DNA from 2 places in the Pseudomonas sp. 5Ae-yellow genome. Region 2 is predicted to be linked to the other one. Evidence: predicted binding sites of a transcription regulator. Region 2 holds the regulator's gene; the other holds the start of a gene.

Region 1 (3,728 bases), on a different contig from region 2:
GCGTGAGTTGCTCATTGGACCTCCTGGGTGCCTCGATTATAAGGCCTGGAGGTGTCTACGAAACTAGGGGCGATTCACGCGTCGTTGTCGGTTTGGGCCAAAGTGGTCCAGATAGGTCTATTGCAGTCTCGGGGCAAAGTGTAACGTTGAGTATAGTTATTTCTTGTTTCGTAAAAAAAGTCGTTATAAAACAGTGTTAACACACTCATGCATCATGGGGGTGTGTTGGGAAGAAGCGGGTTTATCTTTTTTCATCGAGTTTGCAGCTTTAATCGTTAAATTGAGTAGGCGCGAACGGGTTTGGTAGCCTGAACAACCAGTACAACGACTGGCTGTCGCGGAAGGCTTACGGTATGGGCGCCGAATTGGCAGCAAGGTTATCATGCTGGCCAGAACAGCTGCAGATTGCGCGGGTGCATTTTTTAATGTGCTGTGAAAAAAAGCTCCTGCCTCATAGGCGGTAGTCCTATCAGTCGATTACCGCCTATAGCCAGTCTGGCGCCAGTGTTTCAGCTCGCTGCAGTAAACAAAGAGCCCGATCCACTGTCACAAGGGATCCCCTGCGTGCCCGCTAACGGGCATGCTGAGACTTTATTCGGTTAACGAGGTAAGCCATGTCGCAATATGACCCCCTGATTGATTCTGCAGCCGCCCGCCTGGGGCGTGTACTGGAGCACCTTGGTTGTCGTGTCACCACTGCCGAGTCCTGCACCGGTGGCGGGATTGCCGAAGCCATCACGCGTGTTGCGGGTAGTTCGGCCTGGTTTGAAACCGGTTTTGTAACCTATGCCAATCGTAGCAAGCAGCGCTGGTTGGGCGTAGAGGCAGAAGTGTTGGAGGCGAACGGGGCGGTAAGCGAACCCGTTGTGCAGGGGATGGCGACGGGCGCACTGGCAGCAGCCGAGGCGCAGTTCGCGGTTGCGGTAAGTGGAATCGCCGGACCGGATGGCGGCAGCGTTGACAAGCCGGTCGGTACGGTTTGGTTCGGCTGGGCGCTGGCGGATGGGCGCGTATTGACCGAGCGCAAACGCTTCCATGGCGGGCGTCGAGAGGTGCGCGCACAAACTGTGCTGCATGCGCTGGAGCGGCTGGTTGGCGAGGCAGAAAAACAGGCAGCGAACCGGTTATCAGTCTAAGCGAAAAAGGGGGTAGGCAACGCCAGACTTCTGTGGAACAATACTGACCAAATATACAGTACTTTCACTTATCGGGCGCCACCGGCCCCGCCAAGCCAAAGAGGATTCATAATGGACGACAACAAGAAAAAGGCACTTTCTGCTGCTTTGAGTCAGATTGAGCGTCAATTTGGTAAAGGCGCGGTCATGCGCATGGGCGATCACGAGCGCCAGGCTATCCCGTCCATCTCCACCGGTTCGCTGGGGCTCGATATTGCACTGGGTCTGGGTGGTCTGCCCAAGGGACGTATTGTTGAGATCTACGGCCCGGAATCATCCGGTAAAACCACACTGACGTTGTCGGTCATCGCTCAAGCTCAGAAAAATGGCGCAACCTGCGCGTTCGTCGACGCCGAGCACGCGCTTGACCCCGAGTACGCGGGCAAGCTGGGCGTTAATGTTGACGACCTGCTGGTCTCTCAGCCAGACACCGGTGAGCAAGCACTGGAAATCACCGATATGCTGGTGCGCTCCAATGCGGTAGACGTGATCATCGTCGACTCGGTTGCGGCGCTGGTGCCCAAGGCAGAAATTGAAGGCGAGATGGGCGATCACCACGTTGGTGTGCAGGCGCGTTTGATGTCACAGGCGCTGCGCAAGATCACCGGTAACATCAAGAATGCCAATTGCCTGGTGATCTTCATCAACCAGATCCGCATGAAGATCGGCGTTATGTTCGGTAACCCGGAAACCACTACCGGTGGTAACGCACTGAAGTTCTACTCTTCGGTACGTCTGGACATTCGCCGCACCGGCGCAGTGAAAGATGGCGATGAAGTTATCGGCAGCGAAACCCGTGTCAAAGTAGTCAAAAACAAGGTGGCCCCACCTTTCCGTCAGGCTGAGTTCCAGATTCTGTACGGCGCTGGTATCTATCACAACGCCGAGATTGTTGACCTGGGTGTGCAGATTGGTTTGGTAGAGAAGTCAGGCGCCTGGTACAGCTACAACGGCAACAAGATCGGCCAGGGCAAGGCCAATGCAGCCAAGTATATGGAAGAGAACCCGGCTATCGCTGATGAAATCGAAAAGGCTATCCGTGACAAGTTGCTGGCCAAGCCAAGCAAGCCGAAGGCAGAAGCCGAGGCTAGCGCTGAAATCGAAGGCTAATGTTGCAGCCTGATGCTCTCGCGTACGGTACTTGATACTCCTGCTTCAATTCGCCGCTCAGCAATGGATTTGCTGGCGCGGCGCGAGCATAGCTATACCGAGCTTTTGCGCAAGCTGCGCTTGCGCGGTGCAGGTACGGCAGAGGCTGAGATCGAGCTGGATCGCCTGGTCGATGATGGCTTGCTCAGTGATGAGCGCTTTTGTGAAGCATACGTATATGCCCGTAGCCAGCGCGGCTATGGCCCTGCCAAGTTGCGCGAAGAGCTACGCCAGCGGGGTGTTGCCGAGTCACTGGTGGAGCAGACGCTAGCCGGTGACGAGTGGGACTGGGCAGCGTTGGCGCGTCAGGTTTTTCACAAGCGCTTTCCCGAAGGTGAGGCGTCTGAGCCAGCGGCACGCGCCAAACAGCTGCGGTTCATGCAGTACCGTGGCTTTTCAGGTTTTCAGGCTGATTGGTAAAGTCGATCAGGGTGCGCAAGGCGCCGTGATCCCGGCCTCTGAACATAAAGCTCAAGCTCGTCAGACCACTAAATTCGTTGTTGTCTTCTATCTCGTTACTGCTGTGCTGGGTAAAGCCGCCATGCACGCATAGATGCGAGAAGCGCGTTTGCACCTGCTGCAATGCCTGTTCAGTCAGTGGCTGATTAAGCCGTAACAGGTACTGTTTGTCCTGCCATCGGGTTGAGTGGAAGTTACGGTAGAAGCTGATAATTTCCTGCATGGCTGCCTCCGGACTCTTTACCAGCTTCAACAGATGGAAGTCGTTATCTGCGATGTAGCCAGCGCTCAGCAGTTGTTCGCGAAAGAAACTCAACAGGCTATCCCAATAGCGACCTTCGGGCTCATCCAGCAGTATCACCGGGACCAGCGGGCTTTTTCCGGTCTGGATTAGCGTGAGCACTTCGAGGGTTTCATCCATAGTGCCAAAACCGCCCGGACAGAGCACCAGCGCGTCTGCTTCCTTGACGAAGAAGAGTTTGCGCAGAAAGAAAAACTTGAACCCCAGCTCGTGTTCGGTACCTCTGATGATGGAATTGGCACGCTGCTCGAAGGGTAGGCTGATGTTGAAGCCCAAGCTGTTATCCATGCCAGCGCCTTCGTGGGCTGCAGCCATAATACCGTCGCCGCCTCCGGTAATGGTCATGTAATCGTGTTTGCTCAGTGCCCGCCCCATGGATTTGGCTGTTTGATACAGCGCATGGGTGGGGGCTGTCCTCGCCGAGCCGAACACCGTCACTTTACGGCGACGCTTGAACAGCGATAGCCTAGCGAAACTACGCTCCAGTTCATGAATTGTCTGCAGCAGTATCTTGGCATCCCAGCGATTGCGATCGGCCTGCGCCATGCGTACTACTTCCAACAGCATGTCGCGATAGAGCGCCGCATTTTCGCTGCCGCCAGCGCAGAGCTGTACCAGCTCATCAATTTTGTCGGGTATCAGGC
Region 2 (28,299 bases):
GACGACGAATACTGGCGATATCAGCTTCAGGATCCAGACGCTCAGAGGTCGCCGGGTCCTTGGATGCTTTCTGCTGATCGAAGGTCAGCGGATCCCTGGCATCGCTAAATTCGCCAGTACGCAGATCAACCAGACGCGGAGTGATCTGCTTGAACTGATCCTGAACACTGACACCTTCCTTATATAGGCCGGCGATCTGCAAAATGTTGCGCTGCTTATCCTGCAACTGGTTGGTTACCTGAACTGGCTTAAGTGCTACCGCAGCGGCAGACACCACGACAGAGCAAACCAGGCAGACCAGAAGCGCAACCGTAAGAGTGCGGAGAACGGATTCTTTCTTACTGGACATTGCGTGCAAGCCTCCGTTTGATATTGGCCTGGACCACAAAGTGGTCGATGAGCGGAGCGAACAGGTTGGCAAACAGGATTGCCAGCATCATCCCTTCAGGGAAGGCCGGGTTGACCACCCGAATGAGGATAACCATCAAACCTATCAACGCGCCAAACATCCACTTGCCGGTATTGGTCATCGACGCAGACACCGGATCAGTCGCCATGAAAATCATACCGAAGGCAAAACCGCCCACCACAAGATGCCAATACCAGGGCACCGAGAACATCGGATTGGTATCCGAACCGATAGCGTTGAACAGCAGGCTGGTAGCAACCATACCAATCATCACACCAGCAACGATCCGCCAGTTGGCGATTTTGGTCATCAGCAGCACTGCGCCGCCAATGAAAATGGCCAGCGTGGAGACCTCACCCATTGAACCCTGAATGTTGCCGTAGAAGGCATCCCACCAGGTAATGCCCTGCGCAACGACCTGATCGATACCGCCTGACGCCGCCATGCTCAGCGCGGTCGCGCCAGCAAAACCATCGACTGACGTCCATACTGCGTCACCCGACATCTGCGCCGGGTAGGCGAAGAACAGGAACGCTCGGCCAGTCAGCGCCGGGTTAAGGAAGTTCTTACCCGTACCGCCGAAGACTTCCTTACCGATAACCACACCAAAACTGATGCCGAGCGCCACCTGCCACAGCGGAATGCTGGGCGGTACGATCAGGGCGAACAGGATGGAGGTAACGAAAAAGCCTTCATTGACTTCGTGCTTACGCACGGATGCAAAGACAACTTCCCAGAAGCCGCCGACCAGAAAGGTCACTGCATACACTGGCAGAAAGTAAGCCGCGCCGTGGATCAGGTTGTCCCACAGGCTGTCGGGGCTAAAGCCGGCAAACAGCGAGATCAGCGCAATACGCCAGTTATCCTGTGCCGCCAGCAAATCTGCATTGCCTGCATAGATGCTGTTGGCCTGATAACCAATGTTGTACATACCGAAGAAAATGACCGGAAAGGTACAAAGCCATACGGTAATCATCATGCGCTTGAGGTCGAGACCATCTCGCACGTGAGCAGTCGTCTTGGTGACGCTGCCTGGACGATAGAAGAAGGTATCAACGGCTTCGTACAGGGCATACCACTTTTCGTGCTTGCCGCCCTTTTCGAAGTTGTGTTCTATTTTGTCGAGGAATGCACGTACACCCATGACTTAACCCTCCTTCTCAATGCGAGTCAGGTTATCCCGCAGAATCGGGCCGTATTCGTACTTACCGGCACAAACGTAACTACACAAAGCCAGATCCTCTTCATCCAACTCCAGGCAGCCGAGTTTTTGCGCCATCTCGGTATCACCTACGATCAGATAACGAAGCAGCTGAGTCGGCAGGATGTCCAGCGGCATGATCATCTCATAGTTACCCACTGGCACCATGGCGCGCGGACTGCCGTTGGTGCTGGTATCAAAGTTGAACAGGCGCGAAGGTGACAGCTTGGAGACAAAGATGTTGAGCACTGAGTGCTTGTTCTTGCCCGCTCGCAGGTAGTGAAGAAGCTGACGTTCATCGCCTTCTTTCAACACCGATACCTGAGAGTGGAAGCGACCCAGATAGCAGACCGGACCACGAGCCATGCGACCGCCAAAGACGGAACCGGAAATCACCCGATTATTGGCCGGAGTCAGCTCACCTGCGGTCAACTCGTCCAGATTGGCGCCAAGACGGGTTTTCAGCAAACGGGGTTTCTCGACCTGAGGGCCAGCAAGCGCGACGTAGCGGTCAGTCCAGATCTTGCCTTGGGAAAAGAGCACACCAAAGGCTATTACGTCCTGGTAGTTAATCTGCCAAACCGTTTTAACTTCGTTGACCGGATCCAGGTTGTGGATATGCGTACCAGGCAAACCGGCGGGGTGCGGACCGGCAAAGCTCTCAGTGCTGACACCGGAGACAGATTCGCCAGGTATGCTTGCGCCTTCAGCTTTGCATAGCCACACCTTACCCAAGCGAGAAAGCACTTTCAGGCCAGTCTCAAAATCGGCGGCATGTTGCTTGATAATGACAGCCGGATCGGCGGCAAGTGGATTGGTGTCCATCGCAGTGACAAAAATCGAACTTGGCTTACTGTCCACTGCAGGGGTTTTGCTATAAGGCCGGGTACGCAGAGCAGTCCACAGGCCCGAGCTGATCAGTTGATCACGCACCACTTGCTGATCAAGTGAAGCCAGTTTATCGGCATCATAGGAATCGAAAGTAACGGCTTCGTCACCCTCAACATCAATGACAACCGACTGCAACACACGCTTATCGCCACGATTGATAGCACTAACCACACCCGCTGCGGGTGCAGTAAAGATGACACCAGGCGTTTTTTTATCACTGAACAGGATCTGACCCAGCTTGACCCGATCTCCCTCGCGCACTTCCATAGTGGGCTTCATACCTTGGTAATCGAAGCCTACTACTGCGACGCTGCGTACCTGACGAGCGTCATCGATGCGCTGCTCGGGAGAGCCGGTGATTGGCAGATCCAAGCCCCGTTTGATTTTTATCATACGAATAGCCTAATCACTAGTTTGGAATCTTTAAGGGCGGGCTGCCCGTGCGGAGCACAACAAGCTCTGGCGGAATGGCTCTTGGCAACAGACACTAAATCAGGGCGAGGTAGCAGCAAACCCCCATCAAAAATCCCGCTAAGTATAAAGTTCCTGCCCCACCATTGCTACTCGGCCCCTTGGTTTTTTCGGGTTTTTAATAGCCTGCATTGATGAAATCTATGACCAAGCACACCGCGACCACCCTACTCTGCTCTAGACTAGCGTATCCCAATACAAAATGGAGAAACCGCATGCGACCACAAGCCCTGCTGCTTGCCGCCCTTCTGCTACCAGCCACAGCCTATGCTGACAGCGCCCCTAACAGCCAGAGCGAATTCACTGAGAGCGTGGCATTGGAAAACAGTAACCAGGTATTACCGTTGCGCAATCAACATCTGCTTGAATACCTGTTTGTGGATGTATACAGCGCTGCGCTCTACGCGCCAGACGACGCCGAGCTCAACCGGCTATTGCCTGGCGATGCGCCACTGCGCCTGGAGCTCTCCTATTACCGGTCCATTAAACGCCAAGACGTGATAAAAGCCGCCTGGACAGCACTGAAAAGACAATACGATGAAAACGCGTTGGCACAACTAAAACCCAATATTGACGAGTTACATTCAACCTTAAGCGATATCAGCGACGGCGACCGTTACAGCTTGACCAGAACAACCACAGGCAAGCTGATACTTCGTCACAACGGAAAGGCAACGTTCGAGTCCGACGACCGACAACTGGCCGAAGCCTATCTGGGGATATGGCTAAACCCAAACGGCCTGTCTGATGAGCTTCGCACCGCACTACTGAACTGAAGTCAGCGAGCAGCAGGCAACAAAAAAGGCGCCGCAGCGCCTTTTTTGCATTACCCAGTCAATCAGGCCGGGAAAGCCGGCGGATTAACGTGAGCCATATCTTCCAGAATGCGAACGACCTGACAGCTATAGCCAAACTCGTTGTCATACCACACGTAAAGAATGACGCGATTGTCATTACAGATAGTGGCTTCAGCATCGACCACGCCAGCATGACGCGAACCAACAAAGTCGGATGACACCACCTCTACCGAGTTGGTGAAATCGATTTGCTTGTGCAAGTCAGAGTGCAGCGCCATATCGCGCAAGTATTCATTCACCTCGTCACGATTGGTCGACTTTTCCAGATTCAGGTTAAGAATGGCCATAGAGACGTTGGGGGTAGGCACGCGAATCGCGTTACCGCTCAATTTGCCTTCAAGCTCAGGCAGCGCCTTGGCAACGGCCTTGGCTGCACCGGTTTCAGTGATAACCATGTTCAACGCAGCACTACGGCCACGACGGTTACCCTTGTGGAAGTTATCGATCAGGTTCTGGTCATTGGTGTAAGAGTGAACAGTCTCTACGTGGCCATTAACGATACCGTACTTGTCATTGATTGCCTTGAGTACCGGCACAATGGCATTGGTTGTACAGGACGCAGCAGACACAATTTTATCTTCGGGCGTGATGGCCGCGTGATTGATACCGTGAACGATATTCTTCAGATCACCCTTACCTGGCGCCGTCAGCACAACCTGGCTCGCGCCCTTGCACTGAAGGTGCTGTGACAGACCAGCTTCATCGCGCCACACACCGGTGTTATCAACGATGAGCGCATCTTCAATACCATAGCTGGTGTAGTCGATGCTGGCCGGGTCGCTAGCGTAAATAACCTGAATCTGATTGCCGTTGGCCGTCAGCGTATTATTCTCTTCGTCAATGGTGATAGTGCCCTGGAAAGAACCATGCACGGAGTCACGACGCAGCAGACTAGCACGCTTTGCAAGATCGTTTTCGGCACCCTTACGCACAACAATGGCGCGCAGCCGCAGACCATCACCTACACCCGCTTTTTCGATCAGAATACGCGCCAACAGACGACCAATCCGGCCGAAACCGTAAAGCACGACATCACGACCCTGGCGACGCTCGCCGGTATGACCGATAACACTGCTCAACTCGGCACGCAGGAAGGCATCCAGATCCTCACCACCACTCTCGCGGAACTTGTTTACCAGGCGCGCCAGGTCAATTGAGGCAGGCCCCAGCTCGAGATCCAGCAACGCGCTAACCACCGGAAAGGTGTCGTGCACTGACAGCTCGGTGTCGTCGATCTGGCGAGCGAAGCGATGCGACTTCAGCAAACTGATAACCGAGCGATTAACCAGGCCACGACCATAGATGGACGTCACCACGTTATGTTCACGGTACAGGCGACCGATCAGGGGAATCATGGCTTCAGCGGTCGCTTCGCGATCCGTCCAGCTTTCCAGACACTGCTCGAATTGGGCTTGAGTCACGGCTTTACCTTCCAAGTCTTGATAACTAAAGGGCGCATATTATGCTTTCCATGACGCCTTGAGGCAATCACCAGCCCAAAAACAACCAGAGAATGAGCACAGCGTGCCTGACAGCGGTACACTTACCCACCTCTTAAACCGGTCTGTCTCGATGTATCGAAGCAGCACCTGCAACATGACCACCATGAGCTTATTGCATGCCTGTTGATACCACCCTACTGTCTCTTCCGCTCGCCAAAGGCCCCGGAGACAAGATGCACTGGGCCGGGTTGCACGGTGCCGCACGCGCGCTGGCAATCGCCGAGGCCGCCTTCCAACATCAGGGACTCAGCCTGGTCATCACCACCGACACCTCGGCCAGCGATAGTCTGGAGCAAGAACTTCGCTTCTTTTCGCCGACCCTGCCGGTACTGAGCTTCCCCGACTGGGAAACCCTGCCGTACGATCGCTTTTCGCCGCACCAGGACATCATATCGCAGCGCTTGCGCACACTCTTCCAGCTGCCGCAGGTGACCCAGGGCATTCTGGTTGTGCCCATGACCACTTTGTTGCATCGCCTGCCGCCACGCAGCTTCCTTGGCGGCTCGGTATTGATGCTGGAACTTGGTCAGCGGCTGGATATCGAGCGCATGCGGCTGGATCTCGACGCAGCTGGCTATCGCTGCGTCGATACCGTCTACGAACACGGCGACTACGCGGTGCGGGGCGCGCTGCTTGATCTGTTCCCAATGGGCAGCAAGCTTCCCTACCGTATCGACCTGTTTGACGATGAAATTGAAACCCTGCGCACCTTTGACCCTGAGAGCCAGCGCTCCATCGATAAAGTGGAGCGCATCCACCTCTTGCCGGCAAAGGAGTTCCCGCTCGACAAGTCGGCACTCACAGGCTTTCGTGCGCGCTTCCGTGAGCGCTTCGAAGTAGATCACCGACGCTGCCCGCTTTACCAGGACCTTAGCGAAGGCCTGGTACCTCCTGGCATCGAATACTATCTGCCCTTGTTTTTTGAAGAGCTGAGCACCCTCTTTGACTACCTGCCGGACAGTACCCGCCTGTTTACCCTGCCCGGCATTGAAGGCAGCGCTGAGCACTTCTGGACCGATGTGCGTAACCGGCATGCCGAGCAGGGCGTTGATCCGACGCGCCCTCTGCTGCCGCCAGGCGAACTTTTCTTGCCCGTGGAAGAGTGTTTTGCGCGCATCAAGAGCTTCGCCCGGACAATCTGCCACCAGGAGCAACTGAGCGACAGCAGCCAGAGCAAGGACCTGGGATGCCTGCCAGTCCCCGAGCTGCCAATCGATAACAAGCTCGACAACCCGCTGCAGGCTCTGCAGCAGTTCTTGCAGGCGCATTCCGGGCGCACCCTGTTCGTTGCCGAAACAGCTGGCCGACGGGAAGCACTGATAGAACTCCTGGCACGTATTGACCAGCGCCCTCAGCAGGTTGATAGCTGGCTCGACTTCGTCACGTCTGACCATCCGCTCGCGCTGACCATAGCACCACTGGACCAGGGCCTTTTGACCCAGAGCCCGGCCGTCGCCCTGATTGCCGAAAGCCAGTTATTTGGCCAGCGCGTGATGCAGCGCAGGCGTCGCGGCAAAGCGACGGATATGGGCGACGCCATCATTCGCAATCTCACCGAACTGCGTGAGGGAGCGCCGGTAGTACACATAGACCACGGCGTGGGGCGTTATCTGGGTTTGACCAACCTGACCGTAGAAGATCAGGAAACCGAGTTTCTGGTGCTGGCCTACGCGGAAGAAGCCAAGCTCTACGTGCCGGTTGCCAACTTGCACCTGATCGCCCGCTACTCCGGCTCTGAAGATGAAAGCGCACCGCTGCATCGCCTTGGCTCTGAGCAATGGCAAAAGGCCAAACGCAAAGCCGCTGAAAAAGTACGCGATGTCGCCGCCGAACTGCTGGACGTTTACGCCCGCCGCGCGGCCCGAGCCGGATTCAGCTTCAGCGCACCCGAGCGCGACTATCAGAGCTTTGCAGACGACTTTCCGTTTGAAGAAACAGCGGACCAGGAAGCCGCAATCGATGCCGTACTGCAAGACATGACCAATCCACAGCCTATGGACCGCCTGATCTGTGGTGACGTGGGTTTCGGCAAGACCGAAGTAGCCATGCGTGCGGCTTTTTTGGCGGTGCACGGCGGCAAACAGGTCGCGGTCCTGGTGCCCACCACCCTGTTGGCACAGCAGCACTACAATAGCTTCAAGGATCGCTTTGCCAACTGGCCGGTAAAAGTCGAAGTAATGTCACGCTTCAAGTCCGCCAAGGAGGTCAAGGCGGCCGTCGGCGAGCTCGCCGACGGCAAGGTGGACATCATGATAGGCACCCACAAGCTGCTGCAGGAAGACGTCAAGTTTCAGGACCTCGGCCTGGTAATCATCGATGAAGAACACCGCTTTGGCGTGAGACAGAAAGAGCAGCTGAAAACTTTGCGCAGTGAAGTAGACGTGTTAACCCTGACCGCGACGCCGATTCCCCGCACGCTCAACATGTCATTCTCCGGCATGCGCGACCTGTCGATCATCGCTACACCGCCAGCGCGCCGCCTGTCGGTCAAGACCTTCGTCATGACCCAACAGAAACCGGTGTTGAAAGAAGCCATACTGCGCGAGCTGCTGCGCGGCGGACAGGTCTACTTCCTGCACAATGAAGTGCAGACTATCGAGAAATGCGCCGCCGATCTGGCCGAGCTGATTCCTGAGGCGCGCATCGGCGTAAGTCATGGGCAAATGCCCGAGCGCGCACTCGAACAGGTGATGCGCGACTTCTATCACCGCCGCTTCAACATCCTGGTGACCACCACGATTATTGAAACCGGTATCGACGTCCCCAGTGCCAATACCATCATCATCGAACGCGCCGACAAGTTTGGCCTGGCGCAGCTGCACCAGCTGCGTGGACGCGTCGGGCGCAGCCACCACCAGGCCTACGCCTACCTGCTCACGCCAGATGGCAAAAAAGTCACCCGCGATGCAGAGAAGCGCCTGGAAGCCCTTGCTGCCGCACAGGACCTGGGCGCAGGCTTTACCCTGGCCACTCACGACCTGGAGATTCGCGGCGCTGGGGAGCTACTGGGCGACGGGCAGAGCGGCCAGATCCAGGCCGTCGGCTTCACGCTCTACATGGAAATGCTTGAGCGCGCGGTGAAAGCCATCAAGCAGGGCAAGCAGCCCGAGCTTGATCAACCCCTGGGCGGCGGCACCGATATCAACCTGCGTCTGGCGGCCTTGATCCCTGATGACTATCTACCGGACGTGCACGCACGCCTGATTTTGTACAAGCGCATTGCCAATGCGAACGACGACGAATCGCTGCGGGATTTGCAAGTGGAAATGATCGACCGTTTCGGCCTCTTGCCGGAGCAGGTCAAGACGTTATTCCGCGTAACAGCCCTAAAATTGCGCTGTGAACCACTCGGCATTACCAAGGTAGACGTGGGCGCTGAGCATGGCCGTATTGAATTTGGTGCACAAACCGAGATAGACCCCATGGTACTTGTGCGCATGATTCAGGATAATCCGCAGCGCTATCGCCTCGAAGGCGCAACGATGTTTCGCTTTAATGCGCCCATGGCCGGCGTTGAACTGCGACTCAATACCGTAGAAGCATTAATCGACCGACTGGCGCAAGCGCCACAAGATACCCCTGCTAAGGGCAAAGGAAAGAGACCATGAAGCATCTTTACAAAAAGCTGAGCCTGCTCGTGCTGGCCACACTCGTCAGCACCATGACGATGGCTCAATCAGCTGGTGAGTATCTGGTAGAAGTGGTCTTTTTTGGCCAGCCCTCTGCATCGCTGGTGATGGGTACGCCACCTGATCTCGACTGGGCCGACAATGCCGTCAAACTGGATGAGACAGCCCGCAGCGACGTTCAGAGCATAGACCCAACACGCTTTCGGTTAAGCCAGGAAGCACGCAAACTAGAGCAAAACGGCTATCAGATTTATCTGCATCAGGCGTGGACGCAACCACTGGACAACGATCTGGACGTTGCGCTGAGCAAGGGCGAGGCAGACAACGGGATCTATCCGATACAGGGACTGGTTAACCTGAGCAAGGATAACCTGATGGAAATTGCCGTTTCATTCTGGCACAACCGCAAAGCCAGTGACCTGCAGATGAGCGGCGCTTCAATTGTGTCGGAGAATCTGCACCAACGCCGCCCGCTGCGGCTGAACGAAACGCACTATCTTGATCATCAAAGCCTGGGCATGCTGGTGCGCGTCAGCCGCTGAAGCGAAGCCTACTGCTGCCAGCCTGCCAGGCCGGCAGCAGATTTAGCCTGAAATAAGTCTCGCGAGTACTTGTTTGACCTGTCCCATTCCTCGCTCAATCACCGCTTCAATTGCTGCCATGGTGATCACCTCGCTCGACTTGCCGGCAGCAGGGTTAACGACCAACGCCAGACAGGCGTAAGGTAGATCAAGCTCCCGAGCCAGTGCCGCTTCAGGCATACCGGTCATGCCGACCAGATCAGCACCATCGCGCTCAAGCCGGATTATTTCCGCTGCCGTCTCCAAGCGAGGCCCCTGCGTAGCCGCATAAACCCCTTTCGGCATATGAGCTAACCCCTGCTCGCGCAGAATGCGCACCAGGCGCTGAGTCAGATCAGCATCATAAGGCCACGAAAAATCAATATGTACCACATGCTCCAGATCATCTTCAAAGAAACTGGGCGCCCTACCCCAGGTGTAATCAATCACCTGATCAGGTACACAAAAAGTGCCCGCCTTGAGCTCTGGATGAATACCACCGACGGCGTTCACAGCAACTACCTGTTCTACCCCGGCAGCCTGCAACGCCCATAGATTGGCGCGATAATTCACCCTGTGCGGCGGGATACGATGGGGCTTGCCGTGACGCGCGAGAAACACCACGTCCTGCGCGCCAATACGACCATGAACCAAAGGCGCTGAAGGCTTACCGAACGGTGTTTCCGGCCAGTCCTCTCCCAAGAGTTCGACACCTTCCAACTCGGTTAACCCGGTCCCGCCAATAACACCCCAGATACTCATGAACTGCTCCGACCAGAGGATTCAGCGGAGCCTTGGCTAGCGCCTTCGGCACTCTGCCTCTCAGTATGCAGAGCCAAAGGGTCCGGCAGATGCAAGGTAGAGGTAGGAAACGCCACCTGAGCCTGGTGATCATTAATGATCGCCAATATCTTCAGCAGTATGTCCTCTTTTACGCGGTGGTACTCAGCCCAGACCGGCGTAGTAAAACAATAGATAAAGAAGTCGACAGATGACGGCGCACAGCGATCAAAGAACACCATCTGCGTCTGTTCCTGATCAATATCCTCGTGTTCCTTCAGCATATCGCGCACTTTTTGCACGATGGGCTCCATTTGACCAACGTCAGCATAGCGGATACCCAGATGCTCGTAGATACGCCTATGGCTCATCCGTGATGGATTCTCCACCACAATATTATTGAAAATGGAGTTCGGTACGTAGAGCGGACGCTTATCAAAGGTACGGATGCGCGACAGACGCCAGCCGATATGTTCTACCGTCCCTTCGATGTCGCGATCAGGGGAGCGCACCCAGTCGCCCACCGCAAAAGGTCGATCCAGGAAGACCATAAGACCGCCAAAAAAGTTGGCCAGCAGATCCTTGGCAGCAAAACCAACAGCAATACCACCGATACCACCAAATGCCATCACGCCGGAAACGCTATAACCCAGCGATTGCAGAACAACCAGGGTAGCGGTGATGATCACCGAAGCACGTAGCAACTTACCGACCGCATTGACGGTAGTCTTATCGACTGGTTTCTGTCGGTAACGAGTGTCAACCAGACGCTTTTCGACTTCCTTCATCAAGCGCAAAATAAACCAACACAACAGCACTATGAGCAGGATGCGCTGACATTGATCCAGCACATCGGCTAAACCCTCGTCCATTTCATTGGCAGTAATTCTTGCTGCCCACATCAACCCCATAGACCAGATCAGGACCCAGGCAGGACGACGCGCCGCATATACCAGGGCATCGTCCCACATATTAGTAGTGAGCTCGGCCCGGCGTTCCAGGCGATCAAGAATGAGCTTCACCACGTAAGCGGCCACCAAAGCACATAACACCACGGCAAAAACCTGATACATCCAGGCTTCGCCAATAAGCGGCAGTTGCTCCATATTAAGTTTTGCGGTCAGTTCATCGATGCTGTCCATCAAACCAGGCCCAATCCTCTCAGTAATGAATAATGCATGCCCCACTCAGGACTTGCCTTGTAATCGATAGGCACAGTGCGGCGAGCCAACATGGCTGCAATATTAGCCGGTGCCTGCAGACCTAATCGCTGCGCATGCAAAAGCCCCTCTTCCGCTGCCGCTCTATCATTGCAAATCAGCAACATGTCACAACCCGAGGCGACCGCAGCATCAATACGCTGCGGAATCCCGCCAACCGCGTGGGCACCGGCCATAGAGAGGTCGTCACTGAATATCACACCGGCGAAACCAAGCTCCTCACGCAAAACGTTTTGCAGCCAGTAACGGGAAAATCCCGCCGGCAACGAATCCACCTGAGAGTACACAACATGGGCAGGCATAATACCGCCCAATTGGCTGGCCAGCAGAGCAAAAGGCTTGAGATCCAGCTCGCGGATCTGCGCTTCGCTTCGCTCATCTACAGGCAGCGCAAAATGCGAGTCGGCTTCAGCCCAGCCATGCCCGGGAAAGTGCTTACCGGTAGCCGCCATTCCAGCCTGCGCAAGGCCATCGATGTAGGCGCTGGCAAGAAAACTCACTTGTTCCGGATTGCCGCCCAGAGAGCGACTGCCAATGACCTGACTGCGGCCGTGATCCAGATCCAGTACCGGCGCAAAGCTGATATCAATGCCGCACGCCAGCATCTCGGTTGCCATCAACCAGGCGGCACTGCGCGCCGCCGCTGCGGCTTGATCGCCGCCCTTGAGCGCAATGTCTGCCAACGCCGGAAGACGCTGCACACCTCGACGCAGGCGCTGCACGCGCCCCCCCTCCTGGTCGATAGCAATCAACATGTCGGGGCGCACCGCGCGAATGGAAGCAACCAACTCGCGTACTTGAGCGGGCGACTCCGTGTTACGTGCAAATAGAATCATGCCGCCCACTTCTGGCTGGCGCAGCAATTGCCGATCCTCAGGCTCAAGCCATAGGCCTGGCAGATCCAGCATCAAAGAACCTTGTTTCAAGCAACCACCTCCTGACAAAGGGAAACGCAGCGCCTGCTCAGGCGGCGTCAATCTGAACAGTACAACCGACCGGTGTGCTGTCGAACAGTTCCAGCATATCTTCGTTGCGCAGCCGAATGCAGCCATGCGAAAGCGGCTCACCCATCGGCTGATCATCTCCGGTGCCATGCAGGTATATGTAGCGGCGCTGCGAATCGACCTGCCCGCCTCGGTTGAAACCAGGCCGATTGCCGCACAACCAGAGAATACGCGTGAGTATCCAGTCACGCTGGGGATTAGCAGCAGCCAGCTCCGGCGTCCATACCTCGCCGGTCGGACGACGGCCGATATAAACACTACCCAGTGGCTGACCAGCACCGATGCGGGCGCGAACGCGGTGCTCACCACGCGGAGTGCATCCGGAGCCGGAGCGCTCGCCCAAGCCATTGAGCGCCGAAGAGACAGGATAGCAACAGACAACCTTACCGGCCTGAAAACCCGTGAGCTGCTGTGCTGCGATAGAGATATGAATATGGTCCAACTGCATGATCAACTCCGTTACCAGCGCACACGATAACGGATCAGCCACCTATAGGTAAGAGCGTAAAAGCTAAACCACCGCGCTTTCGATCGTCTCGCGCTTTGCAGGCAGCGTATCTGCGCGCATGCCAGCAGCGAGGAAAGGCACCATCAAACGCAGCACCTGATCGACCGCACGATGCTCCGCGAACTCAGCCTCGGCTATAGCGCGGAGCGCCTTCATGCTGGACATGGTGAATGCGGCAGTTCCCAACATGAAATGCACGCGCCAGAAAAGCTCAGGCGCTGGAACATTCGGCACAGTGCCGCCAACCAGTGACATATAGCGCTGAAAGACCTTGCCATACACTTCGGCCAGATACTTACGCAGATGCCCCTGGCTCTGACTGAACGCCAACCCCAAAAGACGCATAAAGGTAGAGAGATCATTGCCGCTACGCGGCTTGACCGTCAGCGCCTGGTCTACCAGCATTTCCAGCAAGCCTTCCAGGCTAAGTTGCCGCAGATCACCACGCTGTTCGTGTTCATCCAGCTCGCGCTCGAGACTACTCACAAAGGGATCCAGGAAACGCACAAAAACAGCTTGGATGAGCGATTTTTTCGACCCGAAGTGATAATTGACTGCAGCGAGATTGACGCCTGCCTTGCTCGTAATCAGGCGCAAAGACGTTTCAGCAAAGCCTTTCTCTGCGAACAGCTGCTCAGCTGCATCCAATATGCGCTTAACGGTATCAGACTGCGCCATCAGGGCTCTCCAAGGTGTTGATATTTGATTCAAACATACGTTTAAAACGATTTAATTGTCAACCCTGTTTGGGACCACTCGGCGCAACCTTAATCGGCACAGCAAAGAATACGAAGGCTGAATATCCTAAACAGGGGTTGCCGAAGCAGAACAACTGTATATAATCACAGCTACTGGATAAAAAAACAGGCTCTACCCAATGCAGAAGCTAACCGCAAGACAACAGCAGGTACTGGCCTTTATCAAGGAATATATGGATAGCAACGGCTATCCGCCCACTCGAGTAGATATTGCCAAGACATTGGGCTTCAAATCGCCCAACGCTGCAGAGGATCACTTGCGCGCCCTGGCGCGTAAAGGCGCAATCGAGATGATTCCTGGCGCCTCACGAGGCATCCGACTGCCTGAAGGCGAGCCGGAAGCCAGTGAAGACCGCCTACCGGTTATCGGTCGAGTAGCTGCCGGGGCACCAGTACTGGCACTCGAGAACATCGAAGATCATTGTCGCATTGACCCTGGTTTCTTCCACCCACGCGCGGACTTTCTGTTGCGCGTACAAGGTGAAAGCATGAAGGACATTGGCATCATGGATGGTGACTTGCTGGCCGTTCATCGCACCACAGAGGCGCGTAATGGCCAGATAGTCGTAGCGCGTATCGGTGATGAGGTCACGGTTAAGCGCTTTCAGAAGCAAGGACGCAAGGTGTCCTTGCATGCAGAGAACCCCGAATTCAAGCCGATTGTAGTCAATCTGGCAGAACAGGAACTTACCATTGAAGGTTTGAGCGTCGGTGTAATCCGTCGCTGAGGAGCTGAGAATGCAGTACGCCCGCCCTGACCAACAGACATTGACCCAAGCTGATCTGTTTCATAACGCCTTGATGGCAACACGTATGGAGCACAACCAGTTTGCCCGTTTGCAGCAGCCCAAACCGCTGTCTTCAACAGAAGAACAGGAGTACGGCTACAGCGAAATCAGCTTGCAGGGTGCTGCCCGCCAGTGCCTGCAATGGCTTGCTCCCGTACTGCGTGATCTCAGCAACAATGCAGCCCCGTTGTGGCTTACCCTGATCGACCCACCCGCCAGCCTGAGTAATCAGTGGCTGCGCAATGCCGACCTAGACCCCGAGCGAATCATGATCGTTCGCTCCAAGCCAGGCATGGACGTCACCAAACTATGCTGCGACCTGCTCAAACTAGGTGGAAGCCATACTGTCGTCAGCTGGCTACTACCCGACAGCAGCACTGCCCCACGCCTCGGGCGTGCAGCGCAAGCCGGCCACTGCCGCAGCCTCAACATCCGACTTCAAGCCGCGTGACAAACAAAAAGGCCAGAGACATTATCTCTGGCCTTTTTATTCAGCTGCGACTGGCAGAAACACGATTCAAGTCTCCAGCCAACACACTGCGGAGCGGCCTAACTAGCAACGCATTAGTTGCGCCAACTCCGTGCCAGCTGAAATCCGCTCAGTGGAGAACACGATCCTCAGGGATATGCTCGTCCTCTTCCTCATCCATAATCTGCCCGGCTGCTTGCATACCAGCACTGATCATGGCCTTGGCTACTTCAATGTAGTTGCCCTGAAGGTAATCTTTGGCGTCAACCGAGAACTCGATCACCAGCAATGGCTCGCCCTCTTCGTCGGAGCGACGCAGAGCGACCTTGCCATTATCCAGCTCAACGATTTCAAGAAAGGGTGAAGGCATCTAATCTGGTCTCCTGTAGTGCAGGCGCGCAGTATACCATAGCGCACCATCTACCGCAGCCCGACTACCACTCAAGCATGCCTTCCCGGTAGCTGCGCACACGCTCGTTGAGAGCAATGCAAGCTTCGTTAGCATCCTCCAAAGACCACTCCGCTCGCTTTACCGCGGTGCTCGCAATCAGCGTCTCGGCAGGCGCAGAGGCCTCAGGAACAGGAGGCGCCTGAAGCTGCTGCCAGGCCGCAATAAGCTTGGCTAGCCAAGTATCGCGGCTATCAGCCATTTCAGTTAACTCGGCCAGCTCCGGCCCAGGGAAGCGCGCCACCACCGCTGGAGACAAGGCAGCCTCCACTTGACGCAGTTCAACCAACGGCCAGCGATAGCGGTCAGCCACCTCATGCACCACCGCTAACACACCTCGATACAGGTGAAATATGGCGTGCTCACGGTGGTACTGAGTCTGGCTTGACGCATCGATGGCACCGGAGTTGGCCGCTTCAGCCCAAGCATCAATAGCCCTGCGTGCAAAGAACAGGGCCTGATTGGTACGGGTATAAACTTCATTAGCCATGAAGAGCCACCTCAGCGCTTGGGTTTCTTGCGGCCATCATCTATCGACCATTTTTTACCGTCATGAAAAGCTCGCCAGCCACTTGGCTTGCCCTCAATTTCACTTTGCACATATTGCTCTTTGGTCTTGCGACTATAACGCACAACAGTAGGATTACCGTCCGGATCAGCGACTGGCGCGTCCATCAGGAAGTGATACTTGGGGTCAATCTCGTCTTTGTGCGGCAGCAACTCTTTGACCAGGGGCGCGCGCGTTTCCCGATTTTTGGGGAACTGGCTGGCAGCGAGAAACAAACCAGAAGCACCATCGCGCAAGATATAGACGTCATCGACCTTCTCGCACTGCAGCTCAGGCATTTTGACCGGATCCATCTTGGGAGGAGCCGCTTCACCGCTCTTGAGCAGCTTGCGCGTATTCTTGCACTCGCTGTTAGTGCAACCAAAATACTTACCGAAGCGTCCTGTCTTCAGCTGCATTTCGCTGCCGCACTTGTCACACTCCAGAACCGGACCGTCATAGCCCTTGATCTTGAACTGACCTTGTTCGATTTCAAAGCCACTACAGTCGGGATTATTACCGCATACGTGTAGCTTGCGCTTCTCATCAACCAGGTAACTGTCCATGGCCGTACTGCAGATAGGGCATCTACGCTTGGCGCGCAAAACCCGAGACTCGCCCTCATCATCATCGGCAGCGACTTCGTTACCAGGCACCAGATTAATGGTTTCCTTGCAACGCTCCTTGGGCGGCAGCGCATAGCCTGAGCAACCCAGGAAAACACCGGTAGACGCAGTGCGAATCATCATTGGCCGACCGCATGCCTGACAGGCGATATCGGTCTGCGTGGGCTGATTGGCCCGCATACCCCGCTCGTCATCCGTGGACGAGGCTACTTTCAGCTTGGCACTGAAGTCCGCATAAAAATCATCCAACACCTGCTTCCAGACAACCTCACCCTGAGCGACGTCATCCAGCGACTCTTCCATGCGCGCAGTAAAGCCATAGTCCATCAGGTTCGGGAAACTCTCACCCAAACGCTCAGTGACAATATCGCCCATTTTTTCGGCGTAAAAACGTCGATTATTCAGCGTTACATAACCGCGATCCTGAATAGTCGAGATGATTGATGCATAAGTAGATGGGCGACCAATACCGCGCTTTTCCAGCTCTTTTACCAGACTGGCTTCAGCGTAGCGCGCTGGCGGCTTGGTAAAATGCTGCTTGGGCTCCAACGCCTGCAGAGCCAATACGTCGTCAACCTTGATATCAGGCAGCACCTCATCCTCGCCACCCTTACCTTGCGGTGGCAGTACCTTGGTGTAACCGTCAAACTTGAGAATACGGCCCTTGGCGCGCAACTCAAAATCACCTGCACCAACCTGAATGCTGGTGGAAAGATATTTGGCAGGCGTCATCTGGCAGGCGACAAACTGGCGCCAGATCAGCTCATACAGACGCTCGGCATCACGTTCCATGCCCTTGAGGTCAGCCTGCTTCAGCTTTACGTCGGAGGGGCGGATAGCCTCGTGGGCTTCCTGCGCACCTTCCTTGCTGCTATAGGAATTCGGCTTCTCTGGCAGGTAATCCTTGCCGAAGGTCTTTTCAATATAGCCGCGCGCCATGGTGACCGCATCAGCTGAAAGATTGGTCGAATCGGTACGCATGTAGGTGATGTAACCCGCTTCATAGAGCCGCTGGGCCATCATCATGGTTTTCTTCACGCTGAAGCTCAGGCGGGTACTGGCAGCCTGTTGCAGCGTGGAGGTAATAAAAGGTGCGTTGGGGCGAGAGCTGGTTGGCTTATCCTCACGCTTGAGAACGCGGTAGTCGGCTTTTTCAAGCAAAGCCAAGGCAGCATCAGCCTGCGCCTTTGCAGTCGGCCTGAAGGCCTCTCCAGCCTGCTTAACCACCTCGAAACGCACTGCTTCAGCCTTGGGCGTGTGTAGCTGAGCGTGAATCTCCCAGAACTCTTCCGGAATGAAGGCGCGAATCTCACGCTCCCGATCCGAGATGAGCTTTACGGCAACCGACTGCACCCGGCCTGCTGACAAGCCGCGGGCAATCTTCTGCCATAGCAACGGCGAAACCATATAGCCGACCACGCGATCGAGAAAACGACGCGCCTGCTGGGCATTAACACGGTTCAGATCCAGCTGACCTGGCTTGGCAAATGCCTCCTGAATCGCTTTCTTGGTGATCTCATTAAACACTACTCGCTTATAGCGACTTTCATCACCACCGATACTTTCCCGCAGGTGCCAGGCAATCGCCTCCCCCTCGCGGTCCAAATCCGTTGCGAGATAAACCGTGTCGGCGTCTTTGGCCAACCGGCGCAATTCGTCGACGACTTTTTCCTTGCCAGGCAAAATCTCGTAATGCGCCGCCCAACCATTGTCCGGGTCAACACCCATACGTTTGACTAGTTGCGCGCGCGCTTTGGCCTGTTTTTCCTGCTCGCTGGCGGGTGCGGCCTTACGGCCACCCTTGGGTTTGCTGTCGGTCTTGGCGCTGCCGCTAGTGGGCAGATCGCGAATATGACCGATGCTAGACTTCACAATGAAATCATTACCAAGATACTTGTTGATTGTCTTGGCTTTGGCCGGTGATTCCACAATGACCAGTGCTTTTCCCATAGGTAATCGTTTTCCTGACTCAAGCTGATTGAATGGCCCACTAAACTGCGCAGCACCATCAAAGAAAGGCTGTGGTAGCCACTCGGAGGGGCCAGAGCCTACACGTCTTCGCTGATAAAGGTAAAGCGCGGATATACTTTGCCGTCAACCTCTACCCTTTCTTCAAACATCGCCTGCGGCCGAACCCATAGGTCAAAATTGCCGTAAAGCGTGCGATATACAACCAACGACTCTTCGGTTTCAGAATGTGTCGCGAGACCAATAACCTCGTAATCCTTTCCTTTATAGTGCCGATAACGTCCGGGGCGCATAAACAAGTCCTCAATTCAGTTTAGCGGGTGTCTACACAGCCGCTCAGCCATAAAAAAGCCGAGGCACATGGCCTCGGCTATGGTCACACCCTGATCTTGTTAGACACGCTCAAAGACAGTGGTGATACCTTGGCCCAGACCAATACACATGGTCGAGATACCAATAGTGCCGTTATTCTGCTTCATAACATTCAGCAGGGTGCCGGAAATACGCGCACCGGAACAGCCGAAGGGGTGACCCAGGGCAATAGCGCCGCCGTGCAGGTTTACCTTCTGCTCCATCTGGTCAAGCAACTTCAGATCCTTCAGGACCGGCAGCGCCTGAGCAGCGAACGCTTCGTTAAGTTCAACGAAGTCAACGTCGCCAATGCTCATGCCCGCACGCTTAAGGGCTTTCTTGGTCGCAGGTACTGGACCGTAACCCATGATCGCCGGATCAACACCAGCAACCGCCATGGAGCGAATAACTGCCAGAGGCTCCAGGCCCAGGGCCTGTGCCCGCTCAGCCGACATCACGATCATGCAGGAGGCGCCGTCAGTAATCTGCGACGACGTACCTGCAGTGACGGTTCCGCCCTTGGGATTAAACGCCGGGCGCAGTGCAGCCAGGCTTTCCAGGGTGGTTTCCGGGCGAATGGTTTCGTCAGTCGTGAACACCTTCAGGAAGCCATTTTCATCATGGCCTTCCATCGGAATGATCTCGTCCTTGAAGTTACCTTCAACCGTTGCCTTGTGTGCCAGACGGTGCGAACGCTCACCGAAGGCATCCTGCTGCTCGCGGGTGATGCCGTGCATCTTGCCCAGCATTTCAGCTGTCAGGCCCATCATGCCGGAGGCCTTGGCAGCATACAGCGATAGCTCAGGATTTGGATCAACCCCGTGCATCATGCTGACGTGCCCCATGTGCTCAACACCACCTACGACGAACACATCACCGTTACCGGTCATGATTGCCTGCGCCGCAGTGTGCAGTGCGCTCATGGATGAGCCGCACAGACGGCTGACCGTCTGCGCTGCACTGGTGTGCGGGATCGGGGTCATCAGTGATGCCATGCGGGCAATGTTCCAGCCCTGCTCCAGGGTCTGGTTTACACAGCCCCAGATTACATCTTCAACTTCTGCCGGATCGATCTTCGGATTCCGCGCCAGCACACCGGTAATCAGGTTAGCTGACAGGGTTTCGGCACGCACGTTGCGGTACATACCACCCTTGGAACGGCCCATCGGGGTGCGGCCGAAGTCGACAATAACGACGTCTCTCGGATTCAGGCTCATAGATTTACTCTCGCTCTGTACGTTCCGCGGTTAACCGAAGAATTTCTGACCGGTCTTCGCCATTTCACGCAACTTTTCAGTTGGGGCATACATGGCGCCGAACTCGGCGTATTTATCCGCTATGGCCACAAACTCGGCCACACCAATGGTATCGATATAGCGCAGAGCGCCACCGCGGAAGGGCGGGAAGCCAATACCGTAGATCAGACCCATGTCCGCATCTGCTGCCGACTCGACGATGCCGTCTTCCAGGCAACGTACAGTCTCCAGGCACAGCGGAACCATCATGATCTCGAGAATTTCCTGATCGGTGAACTCGCGCTGTTCCAGCACCACCGGCTTGAGCAGCTCGTAGGCTTGCGGATCAACAACCTTCTTGGTCTTGCCTTTCTTGTCGAGCTCGTAGGCATAGAAGCCCTTGCCGGTCTTCTGACCCAGACGGTTGGCTTCATACATCACGTCGACCGCAGTCTTGGTGGTGTCAGCCATACGATCGGGATAACCCTCAGCCATGACATCACGGCCGTGGTGACCGGTATCCATGCCAACTACGTCCATCAGGTACGCGGGACCCATGGGCCAGCCGAATTTTTCCATGATCTTGTCAACGCGCTGGAAATCGGCACCCATATTGATCAGACGCGCGAAGCCGCCGAAATAAGGGAACAGAATGCGGTTGACCAGGAAGCCTGGGCAGTCATTGACCACAACCGGCGTCTTGCCCATTTTCTTGGCATAGGCAACGGTAGTAGCGATCGCCTTATCACTGGACTTCTCGCCACGAATAACCTCAACCAGCGGCATCATGTGTACCGGATTGAAGAAATGCATGCCGCAGAAGTTTTCAGGACGCTTGAGCGCCTGCGCGAGATAAGTGATGGAGATGGTAGAGGTATTGGATGCGATGATCGCGTCTTCGCGAACATACTCTTCTACCTCAGCCAGCACTGCATGCTTGACCTTTGGGTTCTCAACAACCGCTTCAACCACGATGTCGACTTCCTTGAAGTCGCCATAAGACATGGTTGGACGAATCGCGTTAAGCGCCTTGGCCATTTGCTCAGGCTTCATACGGCCCTTGGCCACACGCTTGCCGAGCAACTTCGAGGCTTCGTCCAGACCCAGCTGAATACCCTCTTCGCGGATATCCTTCATCAGGATGGGCGTGCCCTTAACAGCTGACTGGTAAGCAATACCGCCACCCATGATACCAGCACCCAAAACGGCGCCCAGCTTCACGTCATCAGCTTGCTTGTCGTACTGTTTGGCTTTGTGCTTCAGCGCCTGATCATTCAAGAACAGACCCACCAGGCTTGCAGCGACATCAGTCTTGGCCAGCTTGGCAAAACCGGCAGCTTCGATTTCCAGCGCTTTCTCACGGCCGTGGTTGGCCGCTTTCTGAATGGTCTTGATCGCTTCAACGGGCGCCGGATAGTTAGGACCCGCCTGACCAGCAACGAAACCCTTGGAGGTTTCGAACGCCATCATCTGCTCGATGGTGTTGAGCTTGATCTTTTCCAGTTTGGGCTGACGTTTGGCCTTATAGTCAAGCTCGCCGGACAAAGCACGCTTGATGATGTCCAGCGCGCCCTCCATCAGCTTGTCATCGGCAACAACCGCATCCACAGCACCCATTTTCAATGCTTTGTCAGCGCGCTGTTCAGCACCACCGCAAATCCACTCAATCGCGTTGTCTACGCCGATCAAGCGTGGCAGACGGACGGTGCCGCCGAAGCCGGGGTAGATACCCAATTTGACTTCTGGCAAGCCGATTTTGGCGCTGGCGGCCATAACGCGGAAATCCGCAGCCAGACACATTTCCAGACCACCACCCAGCGCCATGCCATTGATCGCAGCAACCGTTGGCACATTCAAGTCTTCAAACGCGTTGAAAATCTTGTTGGCCTCCAGGTTACCGGCGACCAGATCTTCTTCTGGCAACTTGAAGGTGTTAACGAACTCGGTGATGTCGGCGCCGACGATGAACACGCCCTTGCCACTGGTGACGATAACGCCCTTCACATCACTGTTGTTTTGAATGGCCTCGACTGCCGCTTGCAACTCGGACAGTGTGGCGCTGTTGAACTTGTTGACTGACTCGCCCTGCAGATCAAATCTGAGCTCGACGATGCCGTCTTCAAGACCTTGAACCGTGATGGCTTTACCTTCGTAAATCATCAACTGATCTCCACGCTATGAAAGCACATGAGAAACACCAGTCGCCTTCGCCAGCTTGGCGCCAGCGAACAACTGATGTCATGAACGATCCCGATAATCGGGGAAACGATGAATAAAAAATTCATACGGCCGTTTGATTCGGGTGCGCACACCTTCTGTCAAAAGCCCGCTCTTGTCAATCTGCCTGCCAATAGGCCGTATCGCGAAAAAGCCGCGAAACCAGTAACCGAGGAGTATTTTATACCTATAAAACAATAAGTTAATTGACGACACCGGCAAGCAACCAAGAATCACCAAAAAGATCAAATCAGGTACCGCAAACCCCTACTGTAGCAGGCGCCATGCACACCACAAACCACCAAGGCGCACTATAACGAATGAAAAAAAGACGGGACTTCGAAGCACTATGCCCAGCCCTGCAACAGCGCTATGCTCAGTCATGATGTTAAGCAAAACAGGCTGCACGCAAGGCGGCAACACTGCTAGTATCCGAAGAAAAAAGGAGAGATGCCGATGCTGTACTCACACGTGCTGGTGGCCGTGGATCTGATAGAAGAATGTCGCGAAGTGGCCGATCACGCAATGAAGCTTGCGAAGGCACTGGATGCCAAGCTGTCTCTGCTGCACGTGGTAGAACCACTGGCAATGGCCTATGGCGGAGACGTGCCGATGGACCTGTCCATGCTCCAGCAACAGCAATTTGAGCAAGCCAAGGAACGGATGCAGATGTTCGCTGCCGATTATGGATTACCAGATGATCGCCTACAGATAGCCTTCGGCCATCCGCGCCAAGAGATCCATCGCGTGACGGAAGAGCAGTCCTGCGACCTGATAGTAGTGGGTAGTCACGGACGCCACGGCCTGGCCCTGTTACTGGGCTCGACAGCCAACGATGTATTGCACGGCGCACCCTGCGATGTCATAGCCGTACGCCTGGGCAAAAAAAGCTAAAGCACGAGCCAGAAGCTTCAAGCTTCAAGCTTCAAGCTTCAAGCCACAGCCTAAGTCAGCCTGCGCGACACTTACACCTGAAAGTGTCGCGCAACCAGCCAATTTAAAGCTGAAACCCCAAGCCAACACCCACTGCTTGCCGCTTAACCCTGACGACTTAGCCGCCAGCTTGCTCTTCCAATTCCGCCCAACGCTCCATAGCCAGATCGAGCTCCTGCTGTTTCTGCTCGACCTCTGCCAACACCTTGGCAGTAGCGTCATGCGACTGCTGATAGAAAGCCGGATCGCTAATCTGCTGCTGCAGGGCCTCAAGCTTGCTTTCCAGCGTTTCCATAACTTCAGGCAGTGCATCCAGCTCACGCTGCAACTTGTAGCTCAACTTCACTTTGGGTTGCACTGACACTGGCGCAGCAGCTACTGGCGGCTCAGGGACTTCTGCAGCGGCCTCCGTCTGAGCATTGGCGTCCTCGCCCCACTCTGCCAATGTTTCGATGCGCCCGCCCTGACGTAGCCAATCGGCATAACCGCCGACGTACTCGCGTACCTTACCGCCACCTTCAAATACCAGGCTGCTGGTAACTACGTTATCAAGGAACACCCGGTCGTGGCTTACGATCAACACAGTACCGTCGAAACCGGCCAGAACCTCTTCCAACAGCTCCAGAGTCTCGACATCCAAGTCGTTAGTCGGCTCATCCAGCACCAGCATATTGGCCGGTTTACTGAACAGGCGCGCGAGCAGCAAGCGTGCGCGCTCACCACCGGACAAGGCCTTCACCGGCGTACGTGCGCGCTCCGGCGAGAACAGGAAGTCGCCCAGGTAGCTAATGACATGCCGACGATCGCCATTAATTTCAATAAAGTCGCGACCTTCAGAAATATTATCGATCACCGTCTTTTCCGGCTCCAACTGATCGCGCAGCTGATCGAAATAGGCCACTTCCAGCTTGGTGCCACTGTGGATCTTGCCGCTATCAGGCTGCAGCTTGCCGAGCAGCAGCTTGAGCAGGGTACTTTTGCCGCAACCGTTATTACCAATCAAACCGATACGGTCGCCACGAATAACGTTGACGGACAAATCGCGCACCAGAGGCGTGCGACCTGGCCACGCAAAATTGATGTGCTCAACCTCAATAACCCGCTTACCGGAGGAGTCTGCGGTTTCCAGTTGGAAACTCGCCTTACCCTGCCGCTCAATTCGCTGAGCGCGCTCATCGCGCATGGCCTTGAGCGCTCGCACACGACCCTCGTTACGGGTCCGCCGCGCCTTGATACCCTGGCGAATCCATACTTCCTCCTGCGCGAGCTTCTTATCAAACAACGCATTGGCGGTAGCTTCAGCGGCCAGCTGCTGCTCCTTGTGCTCAAGGAAACTACGGTAGTCGCCAACCCAGTCAATCAGCTGCCCACGATCCAGCTCAAGAATACGCGTAGCCAGCGCCTGCAGAAATTGACGGTCGTGAGTAATAAAGAGTACCGCGCCGCGAAAATCCAACAACACTTGCTCCAACCAGGCGATAGTATGAATATCCAGGTGGTTGGTAGGCTCATCCAACAGCAGCACGTCAGGTTCTGCCACCAGCGCCTGCGCCAGCAATACGCGACGACGCCAGCCCCCAGAGAGCTCCGACATGACCTTGTCCGCTGGCAAGCCCAGGCGCGTCAGGGTGGTCTCCACCAACTGGTCAAGACGCCAGCCGTCCTTGGCTTCCAGGCGCTCTTGCACCTTCTCTAGGCGCGCAAGCTCGGCATCACCCATATCGCCCGTAATCAGATGATGATACTCAGCGAGCAAATCTCCGACACCAGCCAGACCGGCCGCGACCACGTCATAGACCGTTTTATCGTCAGCCTTGGGTAGTTCCTGCGGCAACTGCCCAATTTTCAGACCCGGAGCAGCCCAGATTTCACCTTCATCAGCTGGCTGATCACCGTCGATCAGCCTGAACAGGCTCGACTTGCCCGCACCATTGCGGCCAATCAGGCACACCCGTTCACCTCGATCGAGCTGAAAGCTGACCTTGTCGAGTAGCGGATTGAGGCCGAAGGCCAAGGAGACATCGGTAAAGGAAAGAAGAGCCATAGCACACCTGTGATTGAATCAGACGGGCATTCTACCTGTAGCGGCGCCACTCTGTAACAAATGCCCATTAATTCGCAGCTGCCCCTTTTTCAACACGGGGCAAAAAGCTAAGCTGTGGACCCAGGTTCGCCGTACGCAGCGACCGCCTGCGAGCACCTAAAACTCACCCGGCTATTGTTGCCCTCCTGGCAGGATCACTATGTACCGCACCATCCGTTTTCGCACCGCTGTATTGCGTAGCCTCCTGGCTACCAGTCTGTTATTCATCAGCTTTTTCGCCGAAGCTGACAAGCTGGATACTCAGCGACTGCTGTATGACCAAGCCATGGACGCCATAGAGAAAGGCGATACCAGCCGCTACCGACAGCTCGAATCCGGCCTGCGTGACTACCCACTTTACGGCTACCTGGTCCTGGCCAAGCTCAACCAAGACTTCTCTAGTGCGTCAGACGAGCAAATCACCGTATTTTTGCGCACCTATGGCGACCTGCCATTCGCCAACCGCCTAAAAGCACGCTGGCTATACCGGCTGGCGGACCAGGGGAAGTGGTCGACCTTTGAGCAGAACTACACCACAGCGGATCAAAGCGCGGGACTTGAGTGTAAAGCCACCATGCGTCGCTGGGATCAAGGCCAAAGTGCGGCGGCGATGCAAGAAGCACAAGCTCTGTGGACAGTCGGCCGCTCACAACCCAATGCATGCGATCCGCTATTCGCTCGCTGGCAGCAAGCGGGAGGACGCACCGACGATGTTGTATGGCAGCGCATTCGCCTTGCCTTGCTCTATCGCCAGGACGGGCTGGCGCGCTACCTGACCAAGCTTATGTCCAGCAATAAGCAGCTGGCAGAACGCTTCGTTGAAACCGCCGCCAAACCCACAGCATTGCGCGACAGTAGCAATTATCGGATCAGTGCAAGCCAACCCGCAGACAAGTTGGCCGACATAGCAACGGTCGCCTTACGCCGCCTCGGTCGCGACAACAGCAGTGCTGCCTTTGACATCTGGCCGCTATACAAAGACCTGCCCTATAGCGAAGAAGACCGACTCGCCATCACCCGTGACATCGGCGTGCGCCTGGCGCGCAGAGTTCAACCTGCGGCGCTCGCCTTCATGGCGGCCAACGACCCGCAAATGAAAGACGACGACATCAGTGAGTGGCGCATTCGCCTGGCATTACGCACCAGCAACTGGGAGACAGCGCACGCACTGACTCAGCAGATGCCCGAATCCATGGGCAGCCAGAACCGCTGGCGGTATTGGAAGCTGCGTAGCGCCCAACTGGCCTCCAGCAATGCTGGCGAGCTGACCAACGAATACAAGGACCTGGCCGAGCAACGCGACTTTTATGGCTTCCTTGCAGCCGAGCGAAGCAACCAGCCCTACGCCCTTAACCACGTCAGCGCACCGGTTTCAGACCAGCTTCTGGAACGGGTCAAAGCGCTGCCAGCCACGCAGCGCGCCTACGAGTTTCTCGCCCGCGACGAACTCACCGAGGCCCGCCGCGAGTGGTATCACGCTGGTGACAACTTCAGTCGCGAAGAGCTGATGGCTCAGGCAAAACTGGCACGTGAGATGGGTTGGTATTTCCCTGCGATCCGTGGCATCAGCATTGCCGAATATTGGGATGACCTGGATATCCGCTTCCCGATGGCTTATCGCGAGCCCATTGTGCAGCAAGCTCAGGCCCGCCAGATCAACTCAAGCTGGGTCTATGCGATTACTCGTCAGGAGAGCGCCTTTATGGCCGATGCCCGCTCGCACGCAGGCGCCATGGGCCTGATGCAGCTCATGCCAGCAACAGCGCGCGAAACAGCTCGGCAATACGACATACCCTACGGCAGATCAACCGACGCATTGATACCTGAGCGCAACATTGCCATCGGGGCTGCGTACCTTTCTCGCCTGAGCGGTCAGTTCAATGGCAACCGTGTGCTCGCCTCGGCCGCCTACAACGCCGGCCCCGGCCGAGTACGCCAATGGACCCGCGGTATGGGCAACTTACCAGCTGACGTATGGGTAGAGGCTATCCCGTTCGACGAAACACGCAAATATGTGCAGAGCGTGCTGAGCTACGCCGTTATTTACGGTGAGAAGCTAGGCATCAAGCAAAGCGTGATGGACCAGCACGAGCGCTATCTGGAGTTTTAAGCCCTTAAGGCTCCAGCATCTGCAAACGGGCGCGCACGGTTTCTACCAGTTGATCAGGCTGGAATTTGGACAGGAAGCCGTCGCAACCCACCTTTTCAACCATTGCCTTATTGAAGTTACCCGATAGAGAAGTATGCAGCACCACATGAAGATCCTTGAGACGCGGGTCCTTGCGGATTTCGGCGGTGAGACGATAACCGTCCATCTCCGGCATTTCCGCATCGGTAATAACCATCAGTAAGCGCTCAGTCATATCATCACCAGCATCAGCCCAAGCCTGCAGCATACGCAGTGCTTTGAGGCCGTCGGTGGCAACATGCATATTGAGATGAAGCTGAGCCAAAGTGGCTCGCAACTGATTGATACCTGTAGGTGAGTCGTCAACCAGCAACACCTCACGACCATGCGCCTTGGTGAGCAGCGGGTCTTCCAGCAACTCCTCACTGACGCGGGTATTAAACGGCACAATCTCCGCCAGTACTTTTTCTACGTCGATAATTTCAACCAGACGCATATTCTCCAGCCGCGTGATCGCCGTCAGGTAATGCGCGCGACCGGCACCCTTTGGCGGCGGCTGAACAGTGTCCCAGTTCAGATTCATGATGCGATCAACGCTGCCAACCAAAAAGGCCTGCACGGACAGGTTGTACTCGGTGACGATAATAGTGCTGTCGGACTTCGCGGGAATGGGTTGCAGGCCAATGGCCCCAGCCAGATCAATAACCGGGATGGTT

Evidence for each region. The regulator LexA, encoded in region 2, represses DNA repair genes until DNA is damaged. The targets are predictions, from matches to a motif close to CTGTNTNNNNANACAG.
Region 1: recA (recombinase RecA) is a predicted target of LexA. The motif match lies at 1,180-1,195, and genes of this name have one in related genera.

The regions. Positions count from the first base shown of each region.
Region 1 covers NZ_JACGWE010000037.1:50-3,777, forward strand. The annotation lists gene H4J77_RS16005 (nicotinamide-nucleotide amidohydrolase family protein) at 615-1,136, shown strand; gene recA (recombinase RecA) at 1,248-2,285, shown strand; gene H4J77_RS16015 (regulatory protein RecX) at 2,298-2,744, shown strand; gene H4J77_RS16020 (TIGR00730 family Rossman fold protein) at 2,701-3,728, opposite strand, start outside.
Region 2 covers NZ_JACGWE010000003.1:64,662-92,960, forward strand. The annotation lists gene H4J77_RS03310 (Na(+)-translocating NADH-quinone reductase subunit C) at 1-349, opposite strand, end outside; gene H4J77_RS03315 (NADH:ubiquinone reductase (Na(+)-transporting) subunit B) at 339-1,553, opposite strand; gene H4J77_RS03320 (Na(+)-translocating NADH-quinone reductase subunit A) at 1,557-2,894, opposite strand; gene H4J77_RS03325 (chalcone isomerase family protein) at 3,188-3,748, shown strand; gene H4J77_RS03330 (glyceraldehyde-3-phosphate dehydrogenase) at 3,811-5,250, opposite strand; gene mfd (transcription-repair coupling factor) at 5,448-8,939, shown strand; gene H4J77_RS03340 (CsiV family protein) at 8,936-9,502, shown strand; gene H4J77_RS03345 (S-methyl-5'-thioinosine phosphorylase) at 9,545-10,282, opposite strand; gene H4J77_RS03350 (mechanosensitive ion channel family protein) at 10,279-11,442, opposite strand; gene nagZ (beta-N-acetylhexosaminidase) at 11,442-12,428, opposite strand; gene H4J77_RS03360 (L,D-transpeptidase) at 12,484-12,972, opposite strand; gene H4J77_RS03365 (TetR/AcrR family transcriptional regulator) at 13,036-13,710, opposite strand; gene lexA (transcriptional repressor LexA) at 13,910-14,518, shown strand; gene sulA (SOS-induced cell division inhibitor SulA) at 14,529-15,029, shown strand; gene H4J77_RS03380 (hypothetical protein) at 15,178-15,417, opposite strand; gene H4J77_RS03385 (DUF6586 family protein) at 15,482-15,985, opposite strand; gene topA (type I DNA topoisomerase) at 15,997-18,618, opposite strand; gene H4J77_RS03395 (DUF1653 domain-containing protein) at 18,717-18,929, opposite strand; gene fadA (acetyl-CoA C-acyltransferase FadA) at 19,029-20,204, opposite strand; gene fadB (fatty acid oxidation complex subunit alpha FadB) at 20,235-22,382, opposite strand; gene H4J77_RS03410 (universal stress protein) at 22,896-23,333, shown strand; gene H4J77_RS03415 (ATP-binding cassette domain-containing protein) at 23,491-25,416, opposite strand; gene H4J77_RS03420 (transglycosylase SLT domain-containing protein) at 25,616-27,565, shown strand; gene H4J77_RS03425 (chemotaxis protein CheV) at 27,570-28,299, opposite strand, start outside.